2 regions of the Xenorhabdus bovienii SS-2004 genome follow, and region 2 is predicted to be linked to the other one. Evidence: predicted binding sites of a transcription regulator. Region 2 holds the regulator's gene; the other holds the start of a gene.

Region 1 (8,042 bases), 1.4 Mb from region 2:
TCAGCTCTCAAGTAAGCTTTTTTCTGTGCTTCTGCGATATCGTCGCCCAGCGCGGTGACACACAAAACACGGCCTCCTGCTGTTACGACGTCTTTATCCTTGAAAGCAGTGCCTGCGTGAAAAACCTTTTCGTCTGTATCCGTTTCCTGATTCAGGCCGCTGATAACGTCACCTTTGACATAATTGGCCGGGTAGCCGCCTGCGGACAGTACGACACCTAATGCCGGACGGGTGTCCCATTCGGATGTTTTTCCGCTTAACTGGCCTTGTGCTCCAGCGAGACACAGTTCGACGAGATCAGAACGCAGGCGCATCATGATCGGCTGCGTTTCAGGATCACCAAAGCGGCAGTTAAATTCGATGACTTTTGGCTCTCCCTGCTTATCGATCATCAAACCTGCATAAAGAAAGCCGGTGTAGGTATGACCTTCGGCAGCCATTCCTTCTACAGTAGGGTAGATGACTTTCTCCATGACACGCTGGTGAACCTCATCTGTTACCACTGGAGCAGGTGAATAAGCTCCCATTCCCCCGGTATTGGGGCCGGTATCGCCATCACCGACTCGCTTGTGATCTTGGCTGGTTGCCATGGGAACTACGTTTTTACCATCTACCATGACGATAAAACTGGCTTCTTCTCCATCCAGAAATTCTTCAATGACAATACGATGCCCGGCATCTCCGAACGCATTTCCTGCCAGCATGTCTTTAACCGCATTCTGTGCTTCTTCCATTGTCATCGCGACAACAACACCTTTACCGGCTGCCAGACCATCTGCCTTAATGACAATGGGGGCTCCCATCTTTTTCAGATAGGTTAATGCCGGCTCAATTTCCGTGAAATTTTGGTAGGCCGCGGTCGGGATCTGATGGCGGGCGAGAAAATCTTTAGTGAAGGCTTTAGAGCCTTCCAGCTGGGCGGCGGCTTTGGTCGGGCCAAAAATGGTCAGCCCTGCTTGCTGGAAAGCATCAACGATACCGATAACTAGCGGAGTTTCTGGCCCCACAATAGTCAGACCGATATGTTGGCTTTGAGCAAAAGCCAACAATCCAGCAATATCTGTCGCAGCAATGTCTATATTTTCCAGATTTGCTTCCAGTGCAGTACCTGCATTACCCGGTGCAACGTAAACCTTATCTGCCAAAGGAGATTGCGCTGCTTTCCATGCCAGTGCATGTTCTCTTCCGCCATTGCCAATAATCAATATATTCATCTGGCGCTCCTATTATTAATGGCGGAAATGACGCATGCCAGTGAAAATCATGGCGATACCATGCTCATCAGCAGCAGCAATCACCTCATCATCGCGAATGGAACCACCCGGCTGGATCACACAGCTCACCCCGACTGCCGCAGCCGCATCAATGCCATCACGGAATGGGAAAAAGGCATCGGATGCCATGGCACAGCCTTGAACTTCTAATCCTTCATCGGCAGCCTTAATACCTGCAATCTTGGCAGAGTAAACACGGCTCATCTGGCCTGCACCAATACCAACGGTCATATTATCTTTGGCGTAAACAATTGCGTTGGATTTGACGAACTTCGCTACTTTCCAACAGAACAGCGCATCCCGCATTTCTTGTTCTGTTGGCTTGCGCTTGGAAACCACTTTCAGATCAGCTTCTGCCACCATACCTAAGTCACGATCCTGAACCAGTAAGCCGCCATTGACGCGCTTAAAGTCTAGACCAGCAACTGGCGAATGCCATTCGCCACACGCCAGAACACGAACATTTTGTTTGGTTGCCAGAATTGGCAGAGCTTTTTCATTAATAGAAGGCGCAATAATAACTTCGACAAACTGACGCTCAATAATCGCCTTGGCAGTATCGGCATCCAACTCGTGGTTAAAAGCAATAATGCCACCGAATGCAGAGGTTGGATCAGTTTTAAATGCACGGTCATAGGCTGTATGAATGTCTGTACCAACCGCAACGCCACAAGGGTTAGCGTGTTTGACAATTACACAGGCTGGCTCGGCGAACGTTTTCACACATTCCAGAGCAGCATCGGTATCAGCAATATTATTGTAAGAGAGTGCCTTACCCTGTAACTGTGTTGCTGTGGCAATAGAAGCTTCGGCAATTTGCTCCTCTATATAGAAGGCAGCATCTTGATGGCTATTTTCACCGTAGCGCATATCCTGCTTTTTAATGAAGTTCAGATTGAGTGTACGGGAGAAACGGCCTGATGGCTGATTCGTCTCACCATGATAAGCAGGAACCAGTTTGCCAAAGTAATTGGCAATCATACTGTCATAAGCCGCGGTATGCTCAAAGGCTTTGATCGCTAAATCAAAACGAGTTAGCTGGGTCAGGGAATTTTGATGGCTATCCATTTCTTCAATAATCTTGCCGTAATCCTGACTGTTGACCACAATCGCGACATCTTTATGGTTCTTGGCGGCAGAACGAACCATTGTTGGGCCACCGATATCGATATTCTCAACAGCATCTTCCAGAGGACAATCTGGCTTCGCAACAGTTTGTGCAAAAGGGTAAAGATTGACGACTACCATATCAATCGGGGAAATCTGGTGTAGTGACATGACTTCATCATCCTGCCCACGTCGGCCAAGGATGCCGCCATGTACTTTGGGATGAAGCGTCTTAACTCGTCCATCCATCATTTCGGGGAAGCCCGTATAGTCAGAAACCTCAGTGGCATTCAGCCCTGCTTCCGCCAGCAGGCGTGCGGTGCCGCCCGTTGAAAGCAGTTCGATACCGCGACTGGATAAGGCTTTGGCGAATTCAACAATCCCCGCTTTGTCAGAAACACTCAGCAGGGCACGACGGATTGGACGAAGCTGTTGCATTGGTGTGATCCCTTGAATTTCATAAAACAAGACTGTGCTATTGAGAAAAAAACCGGGTATTGAGAGAAAAAATGGCATTCGCAATAACATTTCAAAACAATCAGAAAAAATCACGTGGTGTTTTTTCCTGCGATAATTGTAACGAAAACGTTTGCGTGATGCTCGACAAATTTTACCGAAATATCCATTTGTGGATAAATTTGTGTATAAGTAGGTATAAATCAGCCTTTTGCTGTGTAATGCAGCAAACGATAATCTTTTATGAAAAAAACTATTGTCAGGCACGGAAAAGTCCCTATAATGCGCCACCACTGACCGACGCTGAGCGAAGACACGCCGCCGAGGACAGCGGGAGAAAAGCCCTGAAAATAAAGGCTTGACACCCGGCGAGGAAAGCGTAAGATACGCAGCCTCACGGCACGGAGCCCTGCTCCGGTCGGACCGCTCTTTAACAATTTAATCAGACAATCTGTGTGGGCACTCACAAGACAGTATCGACAGCATCGCAAGATGCCGAAAACTTTAAAGTCTTAAAGAGTGACTAAAACAGTTAATTCATTACGAAATAACAGTAACAATTCTTTGAGCATCAGACTTTTAATTGAAGAGTTTGATCATGGCTCAGATTGAACGCTGGCGGCAGGCCTAACACATGCAAGTCGAGCGGCAGCGGGGGGGAAGCTTGCTTCCCTGCCGGCGAGCGGCGGACGGGTGAGTAATGTCTGGGGATCTGCCCGATGGAGGGGGATAACCACTGGAAACGGTGGCTAATACCGCATAACCTCTCTGGAGCAAAGTGGGGGACCTTCGGGCCTCACGCCATCGGATGAACCCAGATGGGATTAGCTAGTAGGTGGGGTAAAGGCTCACCTAGGCGACGATCCCTAGCTGGTCTGAGAGGATGACCAGCCACACTGGGACTGAGACACGGCCCAGACTCCTACGGGAGGCAGCAGTGGGGAATATTGCACAATGGGCGCAAGCCTGATGCAGCCATGCCGCGTGTATGAAGAAGGCCTTCGGGTTGTAAAGTACTTTCAGCGGGGAGGAAGGCAACAGCGTAAATAGCGTTGTTGATTGACGTTACCCGCAGAAGAAGCACCGGCTAACTCCGTGCCAGCAGCCGCGGTAATACGGAGGGTGCAAGCGTTAATCGGAATTACTGGGCGTAAAGCGCACGCAGGCGGTCAATTAAGTTAGATGTGAAATCCCCGGGCTCAACCTGGGAACGGCATCTAAAACTGGTTGACTAGAGTCTCGTAGAGGGGGGTAGAATTCCACGTGTAGCGGTGAAATGCGTAGAGATGTGGAGGAATACCGGTGGCGAAGGCGGCCCCCTGGACGAAGACTGACGCTCAGGTGCGAAAGCGTGGGGAGCAAACAGGATTAGATACCCTGGTAGTCCACGCTGTAAACGATGTCGATTTGGAGGTTGTGCCCTTGAGGCGTGGCTTCCGGAGCTAACGCGTTAAATCGACCGCCTGGGGAGTACGGCCGCAAGGTTAAAACTCAAATGAATTGACGGGGGCCCGCACAAGCGGTGGAGCATGTGGTTTAATTCGATGCAACGCGAAGAACCTTACCTACTCTTGACATCCTCAGAATCTGCCAGAGATGGCGGAGTGCCTTCGGGACCTGAGAGACAGGTGCTGCATGGCTGTCGTCAGCTCGTGTTGTGAAATGTTGGGTTAAGTCCCGCAACGAGCGCAACCCTTATCCTTTGTTGCCAGCACGTGATGGTGGGAACTCAAGGGAGACTGCCGGTGATAAACCGGAGGAAGGTGGGGATGACGTCAAGTCATCATGGCCCTTACGAGTAGGGCTACACACGTGCTACAATGGCAGATACAAAGAGAAGCGACCTCGCGAGAGCAAGCGGAACTCATAAAGTCTGTCGTAGTCCGGATTGGAGTCTGCAACTCGACTCCATGAAGTCGGAATCGCTAGTAATCGTAGATCAGAATGCTACGGTGAATACGTTCCCGGGCCTTGTACACACCGCCCGTCACACCATGGGAGTGGGTTGCAAAAGAAGTAGGTAGCTTAACCTTCGGGGGGGCGCTTACCACTTTGTGATTCATGACTGGGGTGAAGTCGTAACAAGGTAACCGTAGGGGAACCTGCGGTTGGATCACCTCCTTACCTGAATGATAGTGATTGTGCAGTGTCCACACAGATTGTCTGATGAAAATAGAGTATCACGGTATAGGCTTGTAGCTCAGGTGGTTAGAGCGCACCCCTGATAAGGGTGAGGTCGGTGGTTCAAGTCCACTCAGGCCTACCAGACACGTTGACTCCTGGCCCTTTCCAGGGTGACCCGGTGCGGATGCAGCGGTGTTATCTGCGTTGAAACGGCGGGCGGGGAAACGGTCTGCACAGTTGTCTGACAGGCCGGTGATAACACTGTATGGGGCTATAGCTCAGCTGGGAGAGCGCCTGCCTTGCACGCAGGAGGTCAGCGGTTCGATCCCGCTTAGCTCCACCATACAAATCATTTCAGAACCCATGGGGAAAACACCCGTGTGTTGTGAAATTTTTGCTCTTTAACAATCTGGAACAAGCTGAAAATTTGAAACAATCAGTGCCGTCATGGACGGGACTGGTGAGTCTCTCAAAACGCACACCCGAAGACACCTTCGGGTTGTGAGGTTAAGCGACTAAGCGTACACGGTGGATGCCTAGGCAGTCAGAGGCGATGAAGGGCGTGCTAATCTGCGATAAGCGCCGGTAAGGTGATATGAACCGCAATAACCGGCGATACCCGAATGGGGAAACCCAGTGCAATCCGTTGCACTATCCTGGCCTGAATTCATAGGGTCCGGAGGCGAACCGGGGGAACTGAAACATCTCAGTACCCCGAGGAAAAGAAATCAACCGAGATTCCCCCAGTAGCGGCGAGCGAACGGGGAACAGCCCAGAACCAACATCAGCATCAGCGTCAGGAGAACGGTCTGGAAAGGCCGGCAGTAAAGGGTGATAGCCCCGTATCTGAAGACACTGGTGGTGTGAGTTCGACGAGTAGGGCGGGACACGTGGTATCCTGTCTGAACATGGGGGGACCATCCTCCAAGGCTAAATACTCCTGACTGACCGATAGTGAACCAGTACCGTGAGGGAAAGGCGAAAAGAACCCCGGCGAGGGGAGTGAAATAGAACCTGAAACCGTGTACGTACAAGCAGTGGGAGCCTTGATTTATCAGGGTGACTGCGTACCTTTTGTATAATGGGTCAGCGACTTATATTCTGTAGCAAGGTTAACCGTTTAGGGGAGCCGCAGGGAAACCGAGTCTTAACTGGGCGTTAAGTTGCAGGGTATAGACCCGAAACCCGGTGATCTAGCCATGGGCAGGTTGAAGGTTGGGTAACACTAACTGGAGGACCGAACCGACTAATGTTGAAAAATTAGCGGATGACTTGTGGCTGGGGGTGAAAGGCCAATCAAACCGGGAGATAGCTGGTTCTCCCCGAAAGCTATTTAGGTAGCGCCTCGTGAATTCATCTTCGGGGGTAGAGCACTGTTTCGGCTAGGGGGTCATCCCGACTTACCAACCCGATGCAAACTGCGAATACCGAAGAATGTTATCACGGGAGACACACGGCGGGTGCTAACGTCCGTCGTGAAGAGGGAAACAACCCAGACCGCCAGCTAAGGTCCCCAAGTCATGGTTAAGTGGGAAACGAAGTGGGAAGGCTCAGACAGCCAGGATGTTGGCTTAGAAGCAGCCATCATTTAAAGAAAGCGTAATAGCTCACTGGTCGAGTCGGCCTGCGCGGAAGATGTAACGGGGCTAAACCATGCACCGAAGCTGCGGCAGCAACACTTAGGTGTTGTTGGGTAGGGGAGCGTTCTGTAAGCCTGCGAAGGTGTGCTGTGAGGCATGCTGGAGGTATCAGAAGTGCGAATGCTGACATAAGTAACGATAAAGCGGGTGAAAAACCCGCTCGCCGGAAGACCAAGGGTTCCTGTCCAACGTTAATCGGGGCAGGGTGAGTCGACCCCTAAGGCGAGGCCGAAAGGCGTAGTCGATGGGAAACGGGTTAATATTCCCGTACTCGGTGTTACTGCGAAGGGGGGACGGAGAAGGCTAGACCAGCCGGGCGACGGTTGTCCCGGTTCAAGCGTGTAGGTGGGAAGAATTGGTAAATCCGTTCTTCCGTGAACACTGAGGCGTGATAACGAGGCACTACGGTGCTGAAGTGGTTGATGCCCTGCTTCCAGGAAAAGCCTCTAAGCATCAGGTAACAGTGAATCGTACCCCAAACCGACACAGGTGGTCAGGTAGAGAATACTCAGGCGCTTGAGAGAACTCGGGTGAAGGAACTAGGCAAAATGGTGCCGTAACTTCGGGAGAAGGCACGCTGGCGCCAGGTGACGGGACTTGCTCCCCGAGCCGAGGCCAGTCGCAGATACCAGCTGGCTGCAACTGTTTAATAAAAACACAGCACTGTGCAAACACGAAAGTGGACGTATACGGTGTGACGCCTGCCCGGTGCTGGAAGGTTAATTGATGGGGTTAGCGGCAACGCGAAGCTCTTGATCGAAGCCCCAGTAAACGGCGGCCGTAACTATAACGGTCCTAAGGTAGCGAAATTCCTTGTCGGGTAAGTTCCGACCTGCACGAATGGCGTAATGATGGCCAGGCTGTCTCCACCCGAGACTCAGTGAAATTGAACTCGCTGTGAAGATGCAGTGTACCCGCGGCAAGACGGAAAGACCCCGTGAACCTTTACTATAGCTTGACACTGAACCTTGAACCTTGATGTGTAGGATAGGTGGGAGGCTGTGAAGTGCGGACGCCAGTCTGCACGGAGCCATCCTTGAAATACCACCCTTGAATGTTTGATGTTCTAACGCAGGCCCGTTATCCGGGTCGCGGACAGTGTCTGGTGGGTAGTTTGACTGGGGCGGTCTCCTCCCAAAGCGTAACGGAGGAGCACGAAGGTTAGCTAATCACGGTCGGACATCGTGAGGTTAGTGCAATGGCATAAGCTAGCTTGACTGCGAGAGTGACAGCTCGAGCAGGTACGAAAGTAGGTCATAGTGATCCGGTGGTTCTGAATGGAAGGGCCATCGCTCAACGGATAAAAGGTACTCCGGGGATAACAGGCTGATACCGCCCAAGAGTTCATATCGACGGCGGTGTTTGGCACCTCGATGTCGGCTCATCACATCCTGGGGCTGAAGTAGGTCCCAAGGGTACGGCTGTTCGCCGTTTAAAGTGG
Region 2 (8,042 bases):
TGTTGTGGTAGATAAAAGAGGGTTTTTCATGAATACAGAGACTATCAGGCTTGCGACAAAACAGAACCCTAATTGCAGGGCATTCTGCAATGCTGCTGCCTTCCCACTGTTTTTAGGGTAAACAGAGAGTGCATTTGCTACAGCAATAGGATAAGAAGCACCATTCATTGCTGCCATAAAGCAGAAAGGGATGAGAATAGCCATAAATGAAGGTTCATAGAATTGGGAAATTAAATAAATGATCACCATGCTGACGGCATAACCTGCCAGTAAGAATGGAAATACCGTCTCACTTTTGGTTTTTTCCAAAAGAATACGGCAACCATATCCACCGACCATAAATGCCAGAGTCTGAGGAATATAACTCAAGCCGATATCTGTAGGATCATAACCCATATCGGCCAGAATTGTTGGTGAGCCAGTTAGCCAAGCAAAAAAACCAGCACTGCAAGCAGCATAAATTAGTACATTTCCACTGAATATTGGGGATTTCAATAAGGTAAAGAAAGAAACTCCCTTTTTATCAGAGTCGGTATCGATAGCTTTGTGTTTATTGGTCAGGAAAAATGTGGGTATCAGCAGTAAAAGTGTTACAGCCATCAAGACAAGGAAAATGATTTTCCAGCCAACGTGTGACAATAGCCATGCACCGACCAAAGGAGCGAGTGCAGGGGAAAGGGCAACCAGAGGCATTATCATGGCAAAAACACGTTTAGTACGTTCAGGATCATACCGATCGACAACTAAAGCCTGCCAGCAAACTGCCGCAGAGCAGACTCCAACCGCTTGAAGAAATCTCAATACAAGCAGTTGAGTGGAATCAGTTATCCAGAGCATACCTAGACAGCTAATGGAAAACAGAGATAAGCCGATAATAAGAACAGGCTTTCTTCCTAATCGGTCAGACAGTTGCCCCCATAACAACTGAGCAAAGGCAAAACCGCCAAGAAAAATGCTGAGACTCGCACTGATAGCACTTTCTGATGTATTTAACTCTGTTTTCATTACTCCAAAAGCAGGTAGATACATATCAATAGCCAAATAGCCGAGCATACTCAGGCCAGCGAGATAAAACATGAATGAAATGGAATTTTTATTTGTTGTCATTGTGTTAATAACTTGGTGTGGTAATTGATAAGAAGATACAAGGCTTATTCTATATGGCATGATTTTTACTTGTGAAACGGTAATATTTGCATCATGTTATGAAAAAAATTGAAAGGAATAAATATGTGGTCTGAATACTCGCTGGAAGTTGTTGATGCTGTAGCCAGAACAGGAAGTTTCAGTGCAGCTGCATCAGAACTTCATCGTGTCCCTTCTGCTATCAGCTATACGGTAAAACAACTCGAAGAATGGTTGGCTGTACCTTTATTTGAGCGTCGTCACCGTGATGTAGAATTAACGGAAGCGGGAGGTATTTTTGTTAAAGAAGCTCGTTCTGTTATCAAAAAAATGCATCACACTCGCCATCAATGTCAGCAGGTGGCTAATGGTTGGAGAGGGCAGTTCAGCATTGCCGTTGATCAAGTTGTAAAACCTGAACGAACGCTCCAACTTATTCTGGATTTTTACCGGCATTTTCCAGATATTGAGTTGCTTATCTATCCTGAAGTTTTTAATGGTGTGTGGGATGCACTGGTAGATGGACGGGTTGATGTCGCCATTGGTGCCACCCGCGCTTCTCCGGTCGGAGAACGATACAGTTTCAGGGATATGGGGTTTATGCCGTGGTTATGCGTTGCTAGCCCTGCACATGAACTGGTTTCGATAGCAGAAAAATTGCATGACGACCAGATGCGAGCTTATTCCAGTTTATGCCTGGAAGATACTTCTCGCAGCCTGCCCAAGCGTGATACATGGGCTTTGGATAATCAACGGCGATTGATTGTGCCTGATTGGGATATTGGGTTGGCTTGCCTGATGGATGGTCTATGTGTAGGAATGGTGCCCAAGCATCGTGCATTACCACTTATCCGCCGCGGAAAATTGATCGCACTTGAGCTTGAACAACCATTGCCTGATAGCCCATGTTGCTTGGCATGGTCGCAAAAAAGCCATTCACCAGCATTAAGCTGGTTGCTTGATTATCTTGGAGATAGTGAAACACTTAATGCTGAATGGTTGCAGGAGGACTGATCGTCAACGGCGATAATCGATGAAAGGCCCATCTGTAACAGATCGACGCTCAACAAGACGCGGATGCACTTCGATAGTTTGTACATTTTCACGTTTATTGATGATCCTGTCCAGTAACATCGAGAAGGCCATCTGTCCCAAGCGTTCTTTGGGCTGGTGGATGGTTGTCAGCGCTGGCGTGAAGTAGCGTGCATTGCGAATATTGTCATAACCAATGATGGAAATATCTTGAGGGACACGTAAACCTAGCTCATCGGCTGCACAGATTGCACCCATTGCCATCACATCGCCACCACAGAAAACGGCTGTGGGGCGATGTTTCTGATTCAGGATCTGATACATAGCTTGATAGCCAGATTCAGGCTCAAAATCGCCCTGCACAATCCATTCATTCCGAATGTCAATATTTGCCTCTTTCAGTGCCTTGAGAAAACCTTGATGACGCCCGCCACCTGTATTTCTTGCTAATGGTCCAGGAATGGAAGCAATATCACGGTGACCGCGTTCAATAAGATAGCGGCCGGCCAAATAACCACCATGGAAAGCGTTATCGATAATCGCATCGGTGAAATCTCCTCTAGATTCACCCCAGTCCATGACCACCATGGGAATATTGCGATAATCTTCTAGCATACCCAAAAGTTGTTCAGGATATTCTGAACACATTACCAGTAAACCATCCACACGCTTTTGAGCGAGCATTGCGAGATAAGCTTTCTGCTTGTCGAGATTGTTGTGAGAATTGCACAAAATCAACGTATAGCCTTTGCTATAGCAACTATTTTCAACGGATTCTATGATTTCGGCAAAATAAGGTGCCTCACTTGAAGTTGCCAGTAATCCGATGGATTTGGTGTGGTTAACCTTCAAACTACGAGCAACGGCGCTGGGAGAATAGTTTAATTCTTTTATGGCAGCCCAAACTGCGATTTTTGTATCTTCGGCGACGAAACGGGTTTTATTGATAACATGGGATACGGTTGTGGTCGAAACACCAGCGCGTTTAGCCACATCTTTAATCGTTGCCATGATAAAAAAGACTCCTGACCTTATGGTCTAAATTTATAGATCTTTGTTAATCGTTTGCCAGTATATTTATATAGGATGAAGGCTGGCAATAATTTAGCGGTAAACCTTGAATTTTGTCTGATCTAGCTCAAAAGTGAAAGCAATAATCGATGCTATAAAGTATATGCACTAAATGTCAAATGATGCTTTTTATGTAATAGGGTGAATAACCATTTAAAGTTTATGGTATTGCGGGGCCTTAGTTTTCACATTGAGGGTTTTATGGATATAGATTTGAAGTTGGGATTATTGACTGCCAGTAGCGCATTAGTAATGATTGTTACTCTAGCAAGTCTTTGCCTGGTCTAGAAAAAATTGAAGGGCAGCGTCGCCTGCTTTTGTTTTAAGGGTAAACTTTCGCTATCCAAGACTTATGGAATTGGGAAAGTCTACCCTTGCTATTTCAAACTGGCTTGAGCGTTTATCTCAGAAAACTTAAGCCAGATTTTCTTCAACAAATTTCCAGTTGACCAGAGCCCAGAAATGCTCCAGATATTGAGGGCGCGCATTACGGTAATCGATGTAATATGCGTGTTCCCAAACATCAACTGTCAGTACAGGTTTATCTTTACCAGTCAATGGAGTTGCGGCATTGGAAGTATTGACGATAGCCACGCTACCATCAGCTTTCTTGACCAGCCATGTCCAACCCGAACCAAAATTTTTCAGTGCAGCATCAGTAAACTGCTGTTTGAACTCAGTAAAAGAGCCGAAAGCACTGTTAATAGCGTCTGCAACTTTTCCAGTTGGTTCACCACCCCCGTTTGGTGACAGGCTATTCCAGTAGAAAGTGTGATTCCAGACTTGTGCTGCGTTATTGAAGATGCCGCCTTCGGATGTTTTGATGATTTCTTCCAGTGATTTTCCGGCAAATTCGGTATCTTTAACCAGATTGTTCAGGTTCACAACGTAGGCGTTATGATGTTTGCCGTAATGATATTCCAGAGTTTCGGCTGAAATGTGTGGTTCCAGGGCATTTTTGGCATAAGGTAATGCTGGTAATTCAAAAGACATTGCATGCTCCTTTTTAATATCGGGTTTTTGGCTCTACAAGCCATGGTTAACAAGGTGACAACCATGGGCAGAGCAAATTCAAGCTTATTATCATGTTGCTATTTTGATAATTATCTTAACAACTTTTCAGCTAAATAACAGGGAAAAAGATACGACTTAACTGCGATTTGGAGTGGAACTGAACTGTAGTACTGATTGTAAACGATCACAGGGGATGAAAGCATCACATAGCCATCTATAGCAGATTGCAACATAAAAGTTACATAAGAAAGTTCGCGGTAGAAAATTCGCGGTAGAAAGTGGTATTCTGAATCAATCTTTTCTGATGCTGATAAACAGCGCTTGTGGTTTAAGGAAGTAAAAATGATGAGTATTGAGAAAAACGAACGCCCGGTTGAAGAAACAACGACTATTGGAAAAATAGAACGCCAGATCAAAGAAAATCCAATCTTGCTGTACATGAAAGGTTCCCCAAAGCTGCCAAACTGTGGTTTCTCTGCTCAGGCGGTTCAGGCGCTGTCTGCCTGTGGTGAACGTTTTGCTTACGTAGATATCCTGCAAAATCCTGATATCCGTGCAGAATTGCCTAAATATGCAAACTGGCCGACATTTCCTCAGCTTTGGGTAGATGGTGAGTTGGTAGGTGGTTGTGACATTCTCATTGAAATGTATCAGAGTGGTGAATTACAAGCGTTGATCAAAGATACTGCTGACAAGTACCGTGAACAGGCAGGCTGCGATAGCGAATAATTTATCATTTTGGTGAATAATGGTTAAAGCCCCATACATCTTCAGTAGGTATGGGGCTTGATTTATCAGGATTCGTTATTTGGGGAAGGTAATGGCCAGCCGCCTAGTCGTTTCCAGCGGTTAACGAGTTCACAGAACAGCAGGGCAGTCCGGTCTGTATCATACAGCGCGCTATGAGCCTGATTGCTGTCAAATGGTATTTCCGCTGTGATACAGGCTTTGGCCAGGATTGTTTGGCCGAGCACCAAACCACTCAGAGCTGCGGTATCAAAAGTGGCGAAAGGGTGAAATGGGTTACGTTTCAAACCAGAACGCTCTGCTGCTGCCATGACAAAGTTGTGATCAAAACTGGCATTATGGGCGACTATAATCGCGCGGTTGCAATTATTGTCTTTCATACCTTTGCGGATCATTTTGAAAATGGCATGTAATGCGGTGTATTCACTGACTGCTCCCCGCAATGGATTGGTCGGATCAATCCCTGTGAATGCCAGCGCTGCTGGGTCAAGGTTAGCGCCTTCAAAGGGGTCAATATGAAAATGCAGTGTGTCAGCTGGCATCAGCCAACCCTCTTCATCCATCTTTAAAGTAATTGCTGCGATTTCAAGTAAAGCATCTGTCTGTGCATTAAAACCACCGGTTTCTACATCAATGACAACAGGATAGTAGCCACGAAAACGTCCACTTAGCATGTTTTGATCTTTTTTATTAGACATCTGATTCAGTTCTTAACTTCATGATAGTGGATATTATGACAAAATTTGGCATGTATTGCAGAAGTAATGCCTATCCAATTTAGAAATGAAGGGCATGGGGAATGCCCTTTGCATGTAGAAATAGTTAATTTCCTAATGCACTACTGCCGCTTTGGTTTTCGATTAATTCGATTTTATAGCCATCGGGATCTTCAACAAACGCGATGACTGTTGTTCCGCCTTTGACAGGTCCAGCCTCGCGAGTCACATTTCCACCAGAGAGCTTGATGCGCTCACAAGTTGCCGCAACATCGTCCACACCCAAGGCAATATGCCCAAATGCGGTTCCCATTTCGTAGCTTTCAACATCCCAATTATAGGTTAACTCAATGACTGCACCTTGGCTTTCATCGGTATAACCGACAAAAGCGAGGGAATATTTATACTCTGGATTTTCGCTGGTGCGAAGTAGACGCATACCCATCACTTGAGTATAGAAATCAATCGAGCGCTGCATGTTGCCAACACGGATCATGGTATGGAGTAAACGCATAATTACCTCTTGAACTTTATAATTTTATTGCGAAATATCCTTATTTAGGAAAGTCCTTATTTGGGATAATATTATGGCGAAATTTCGCTCATTAACTACATATGTGTGGTTAGCTATAACTATAACTTGTATAGATAAAATAATTCAATTTGTCCTTTCAACTTTCATATATTATTTCATACTATTACTATTTAATTTTAAATTATCACAATTGTTCTTATCCTGCGTCAGTATGTCAATTCTCACAGGGTAAGTGCTTGGTAGGTCTAGATACAGGAGGATTAGATGGCTGAACAATTAGAGTTTTTCGCTATTCCAACCCCTTGCAAAGGGGGTTGTGAATCTGATTCCCGTGGTTTTTGCCGAGGATGTTATCGGAGCAGAGAAGGGTGGTTTATGTGGATGAAATTATCCGATAGACAAAAAATAGAAATATTTAGGTTATGTTATTAAAGTCATCTAAATAATTTAAAGAATTAAGGAAAAAATACGATATTAACCTGAATTAACCTGAATTATTTTGATTTTTCACTGATTTGTTTAAAAAAAACACTTACATGAATAATAGTTTATTATTACCTTAAAAATAAGAAATATTACTAGTATTAAATGATGTATAATTTATATTACACGCTTTTTATTTAACATAGGTCATTTTTAAATATCGTTCATGTTGACTAATTACCGTGTTTCGATAAAATTTTCTTATCAAAGTATTACTTATTGAACAATAAAAGAGCTTATTTTCTATCTTATTGTTTTTAATGTTATTTATTATAATATGAACTATCGTTGTAAGAGAAAAATGATATTAATGTAAAAATATATAGATTAGTATTTGGATGGCGGTTATTCTTATAGAACTTTAACCGAGTGGAACTGTATCTATTTTTAGGGTTTGTATTTATTTTTTTGATATTTAAAATTACAATAGTTTAGCTAGAGGATTATTTTATACAGTTTATATCGTTGGTGGATTAATGCGCGATTTTATTCGGTGCGCCGTAAAACTTCGCTCTTTAGGGCGACGAAGATGTCAACTTTGAGTAACAAGCCAACGCGACACTAATTAGGTAATTAGCGAAATTCCTGACTCTGCTAATGTAAGCATGATATAGGTGCGTATCCATTATTCATATGAATAAACTGATTGGATAATTCATTGATGTTATATGAGTCTCTAATTATAAGGAGGGGTAATTGGAATTGACATTGGGATCAGACCTAGCACGTTTAGTTCGTGTTTGGCGCGCTTTAATTGATCATCGTTTGAAACCGTTGAAATTAACTCAGACACATTGGGTTACTCTATACAATATTAGTCAGTTACCACCAGAGCAGTCACAGATACAACTTGCGAAAGCTATTGGTATCGAACAACCCTCTTTGGTGAGGACTCTGGATCAATTAGAAGAAAAGCAACTGATTACACGTCACACATGTGCTAATGACAGGCGTGCGAAAAGAATCAAATTAACCGAGGAATCGGAAACTTTTATCAGAGAAGTTGACAGTGTTATTGGCTCTACAAGGAAAGATATCTTGGAGGGAATTACTCATGATGAGTTAATTCTGCTTGCTTCTGTAATAAAAAAGATTGAGAAGAATATTAGCCAATTGCATAAACAGGTAATATAAAAATTAACCGATAAAGAGAAAATCGCGGTCCAGTAGATACTGGCAAGCCGCGATTTTTTTGGTTTGATTGTACGTGAACTAATAATGTCAGAGTGGCGATACTGTAGTCGAATTTCCACCGTCAGCGATCTTGACACGTTGGCCTTTGCTGAAGACGACTTGATCCTGTTTCTGTACTACGACGA

What was found. Region 2 encodes PurR, which represses purine synthesis genes. Its sites were predicted from a motif close to CANGCAAACGTTTGCNTG; they were not measured.
Region 1: the regulator PurR is predicted to act here: its motif matches at 2,960-2,977, upstream of purH (bifunctional phosphoribosylaminoimidazolecarboxamide formyltransferase/IMP cyclohydrolase).

The regions. Positions count from the first base shown of each region.
Region 1 is NC_013892.1:3,860,518-3,868,559, reverse strand. It holds gene purD (phosphoribosylamine--glycine ligase) at 1-1,214, opposite strand, end outside; gene purH (bifunctional phosphoribosylaminoimidazolecarboxamide formyltransferase/IMP cyclohydrolase) at 1,230-2,819, opposite strand; rRNA gene XBJ1_RS17135 (16S ribosomal RNA) at 3,418-4,961, shown strand; tRNA gene XBJ1_RS17130 (tRNA-Ile) at 5,027-5,103, shown strand; tRNA gene XBJ1_RS17125 (tRNA-Ala) at 5,229-5,304, shown strand; rRNA gene XBJ1_RS17120 (23S ribosomal RNA) at 5,467-8,042, shown strand, end outside.
Region 2 is NC_013892.1:2,463,096-2,471,137, reverse strand. It holds gene punC (purine nucleoside transporter PunC) at 1-1,107, opposite strand, end outside; gene punR (DNA-binding transcriptional activator PunR) at 1,231-2,139, shown strand; gene purR (HTH-type transcriptional repressor PurR) at 2,143-3,168, opposite strand; gene sodB (superoxide dismutase [Fe]) at 3,643-4,221, opposite strand; gene XBJ1_RS10535 (Grx4 family monothiol glutaredoxin) at 4,588-4,971, shown strand; gene rnt (ribonuclease T) at 5,037-5,687, opposite strand; gene gloA (lactoylglutathione lyase) at 5,812-6,219, opposite strand; partial or broken gene XBJ1_RS19895 (DUF1289 domain-containing protein) at 6,505-6,666, shown strand; gene slyA (transcriptional regulator SlyA) at 7,420-7,857, shown strand; gene XBJ1_RS10515 (glycine zipper 2TM domain-containing protein) at 7,945-8,042, opposite strand, start outside.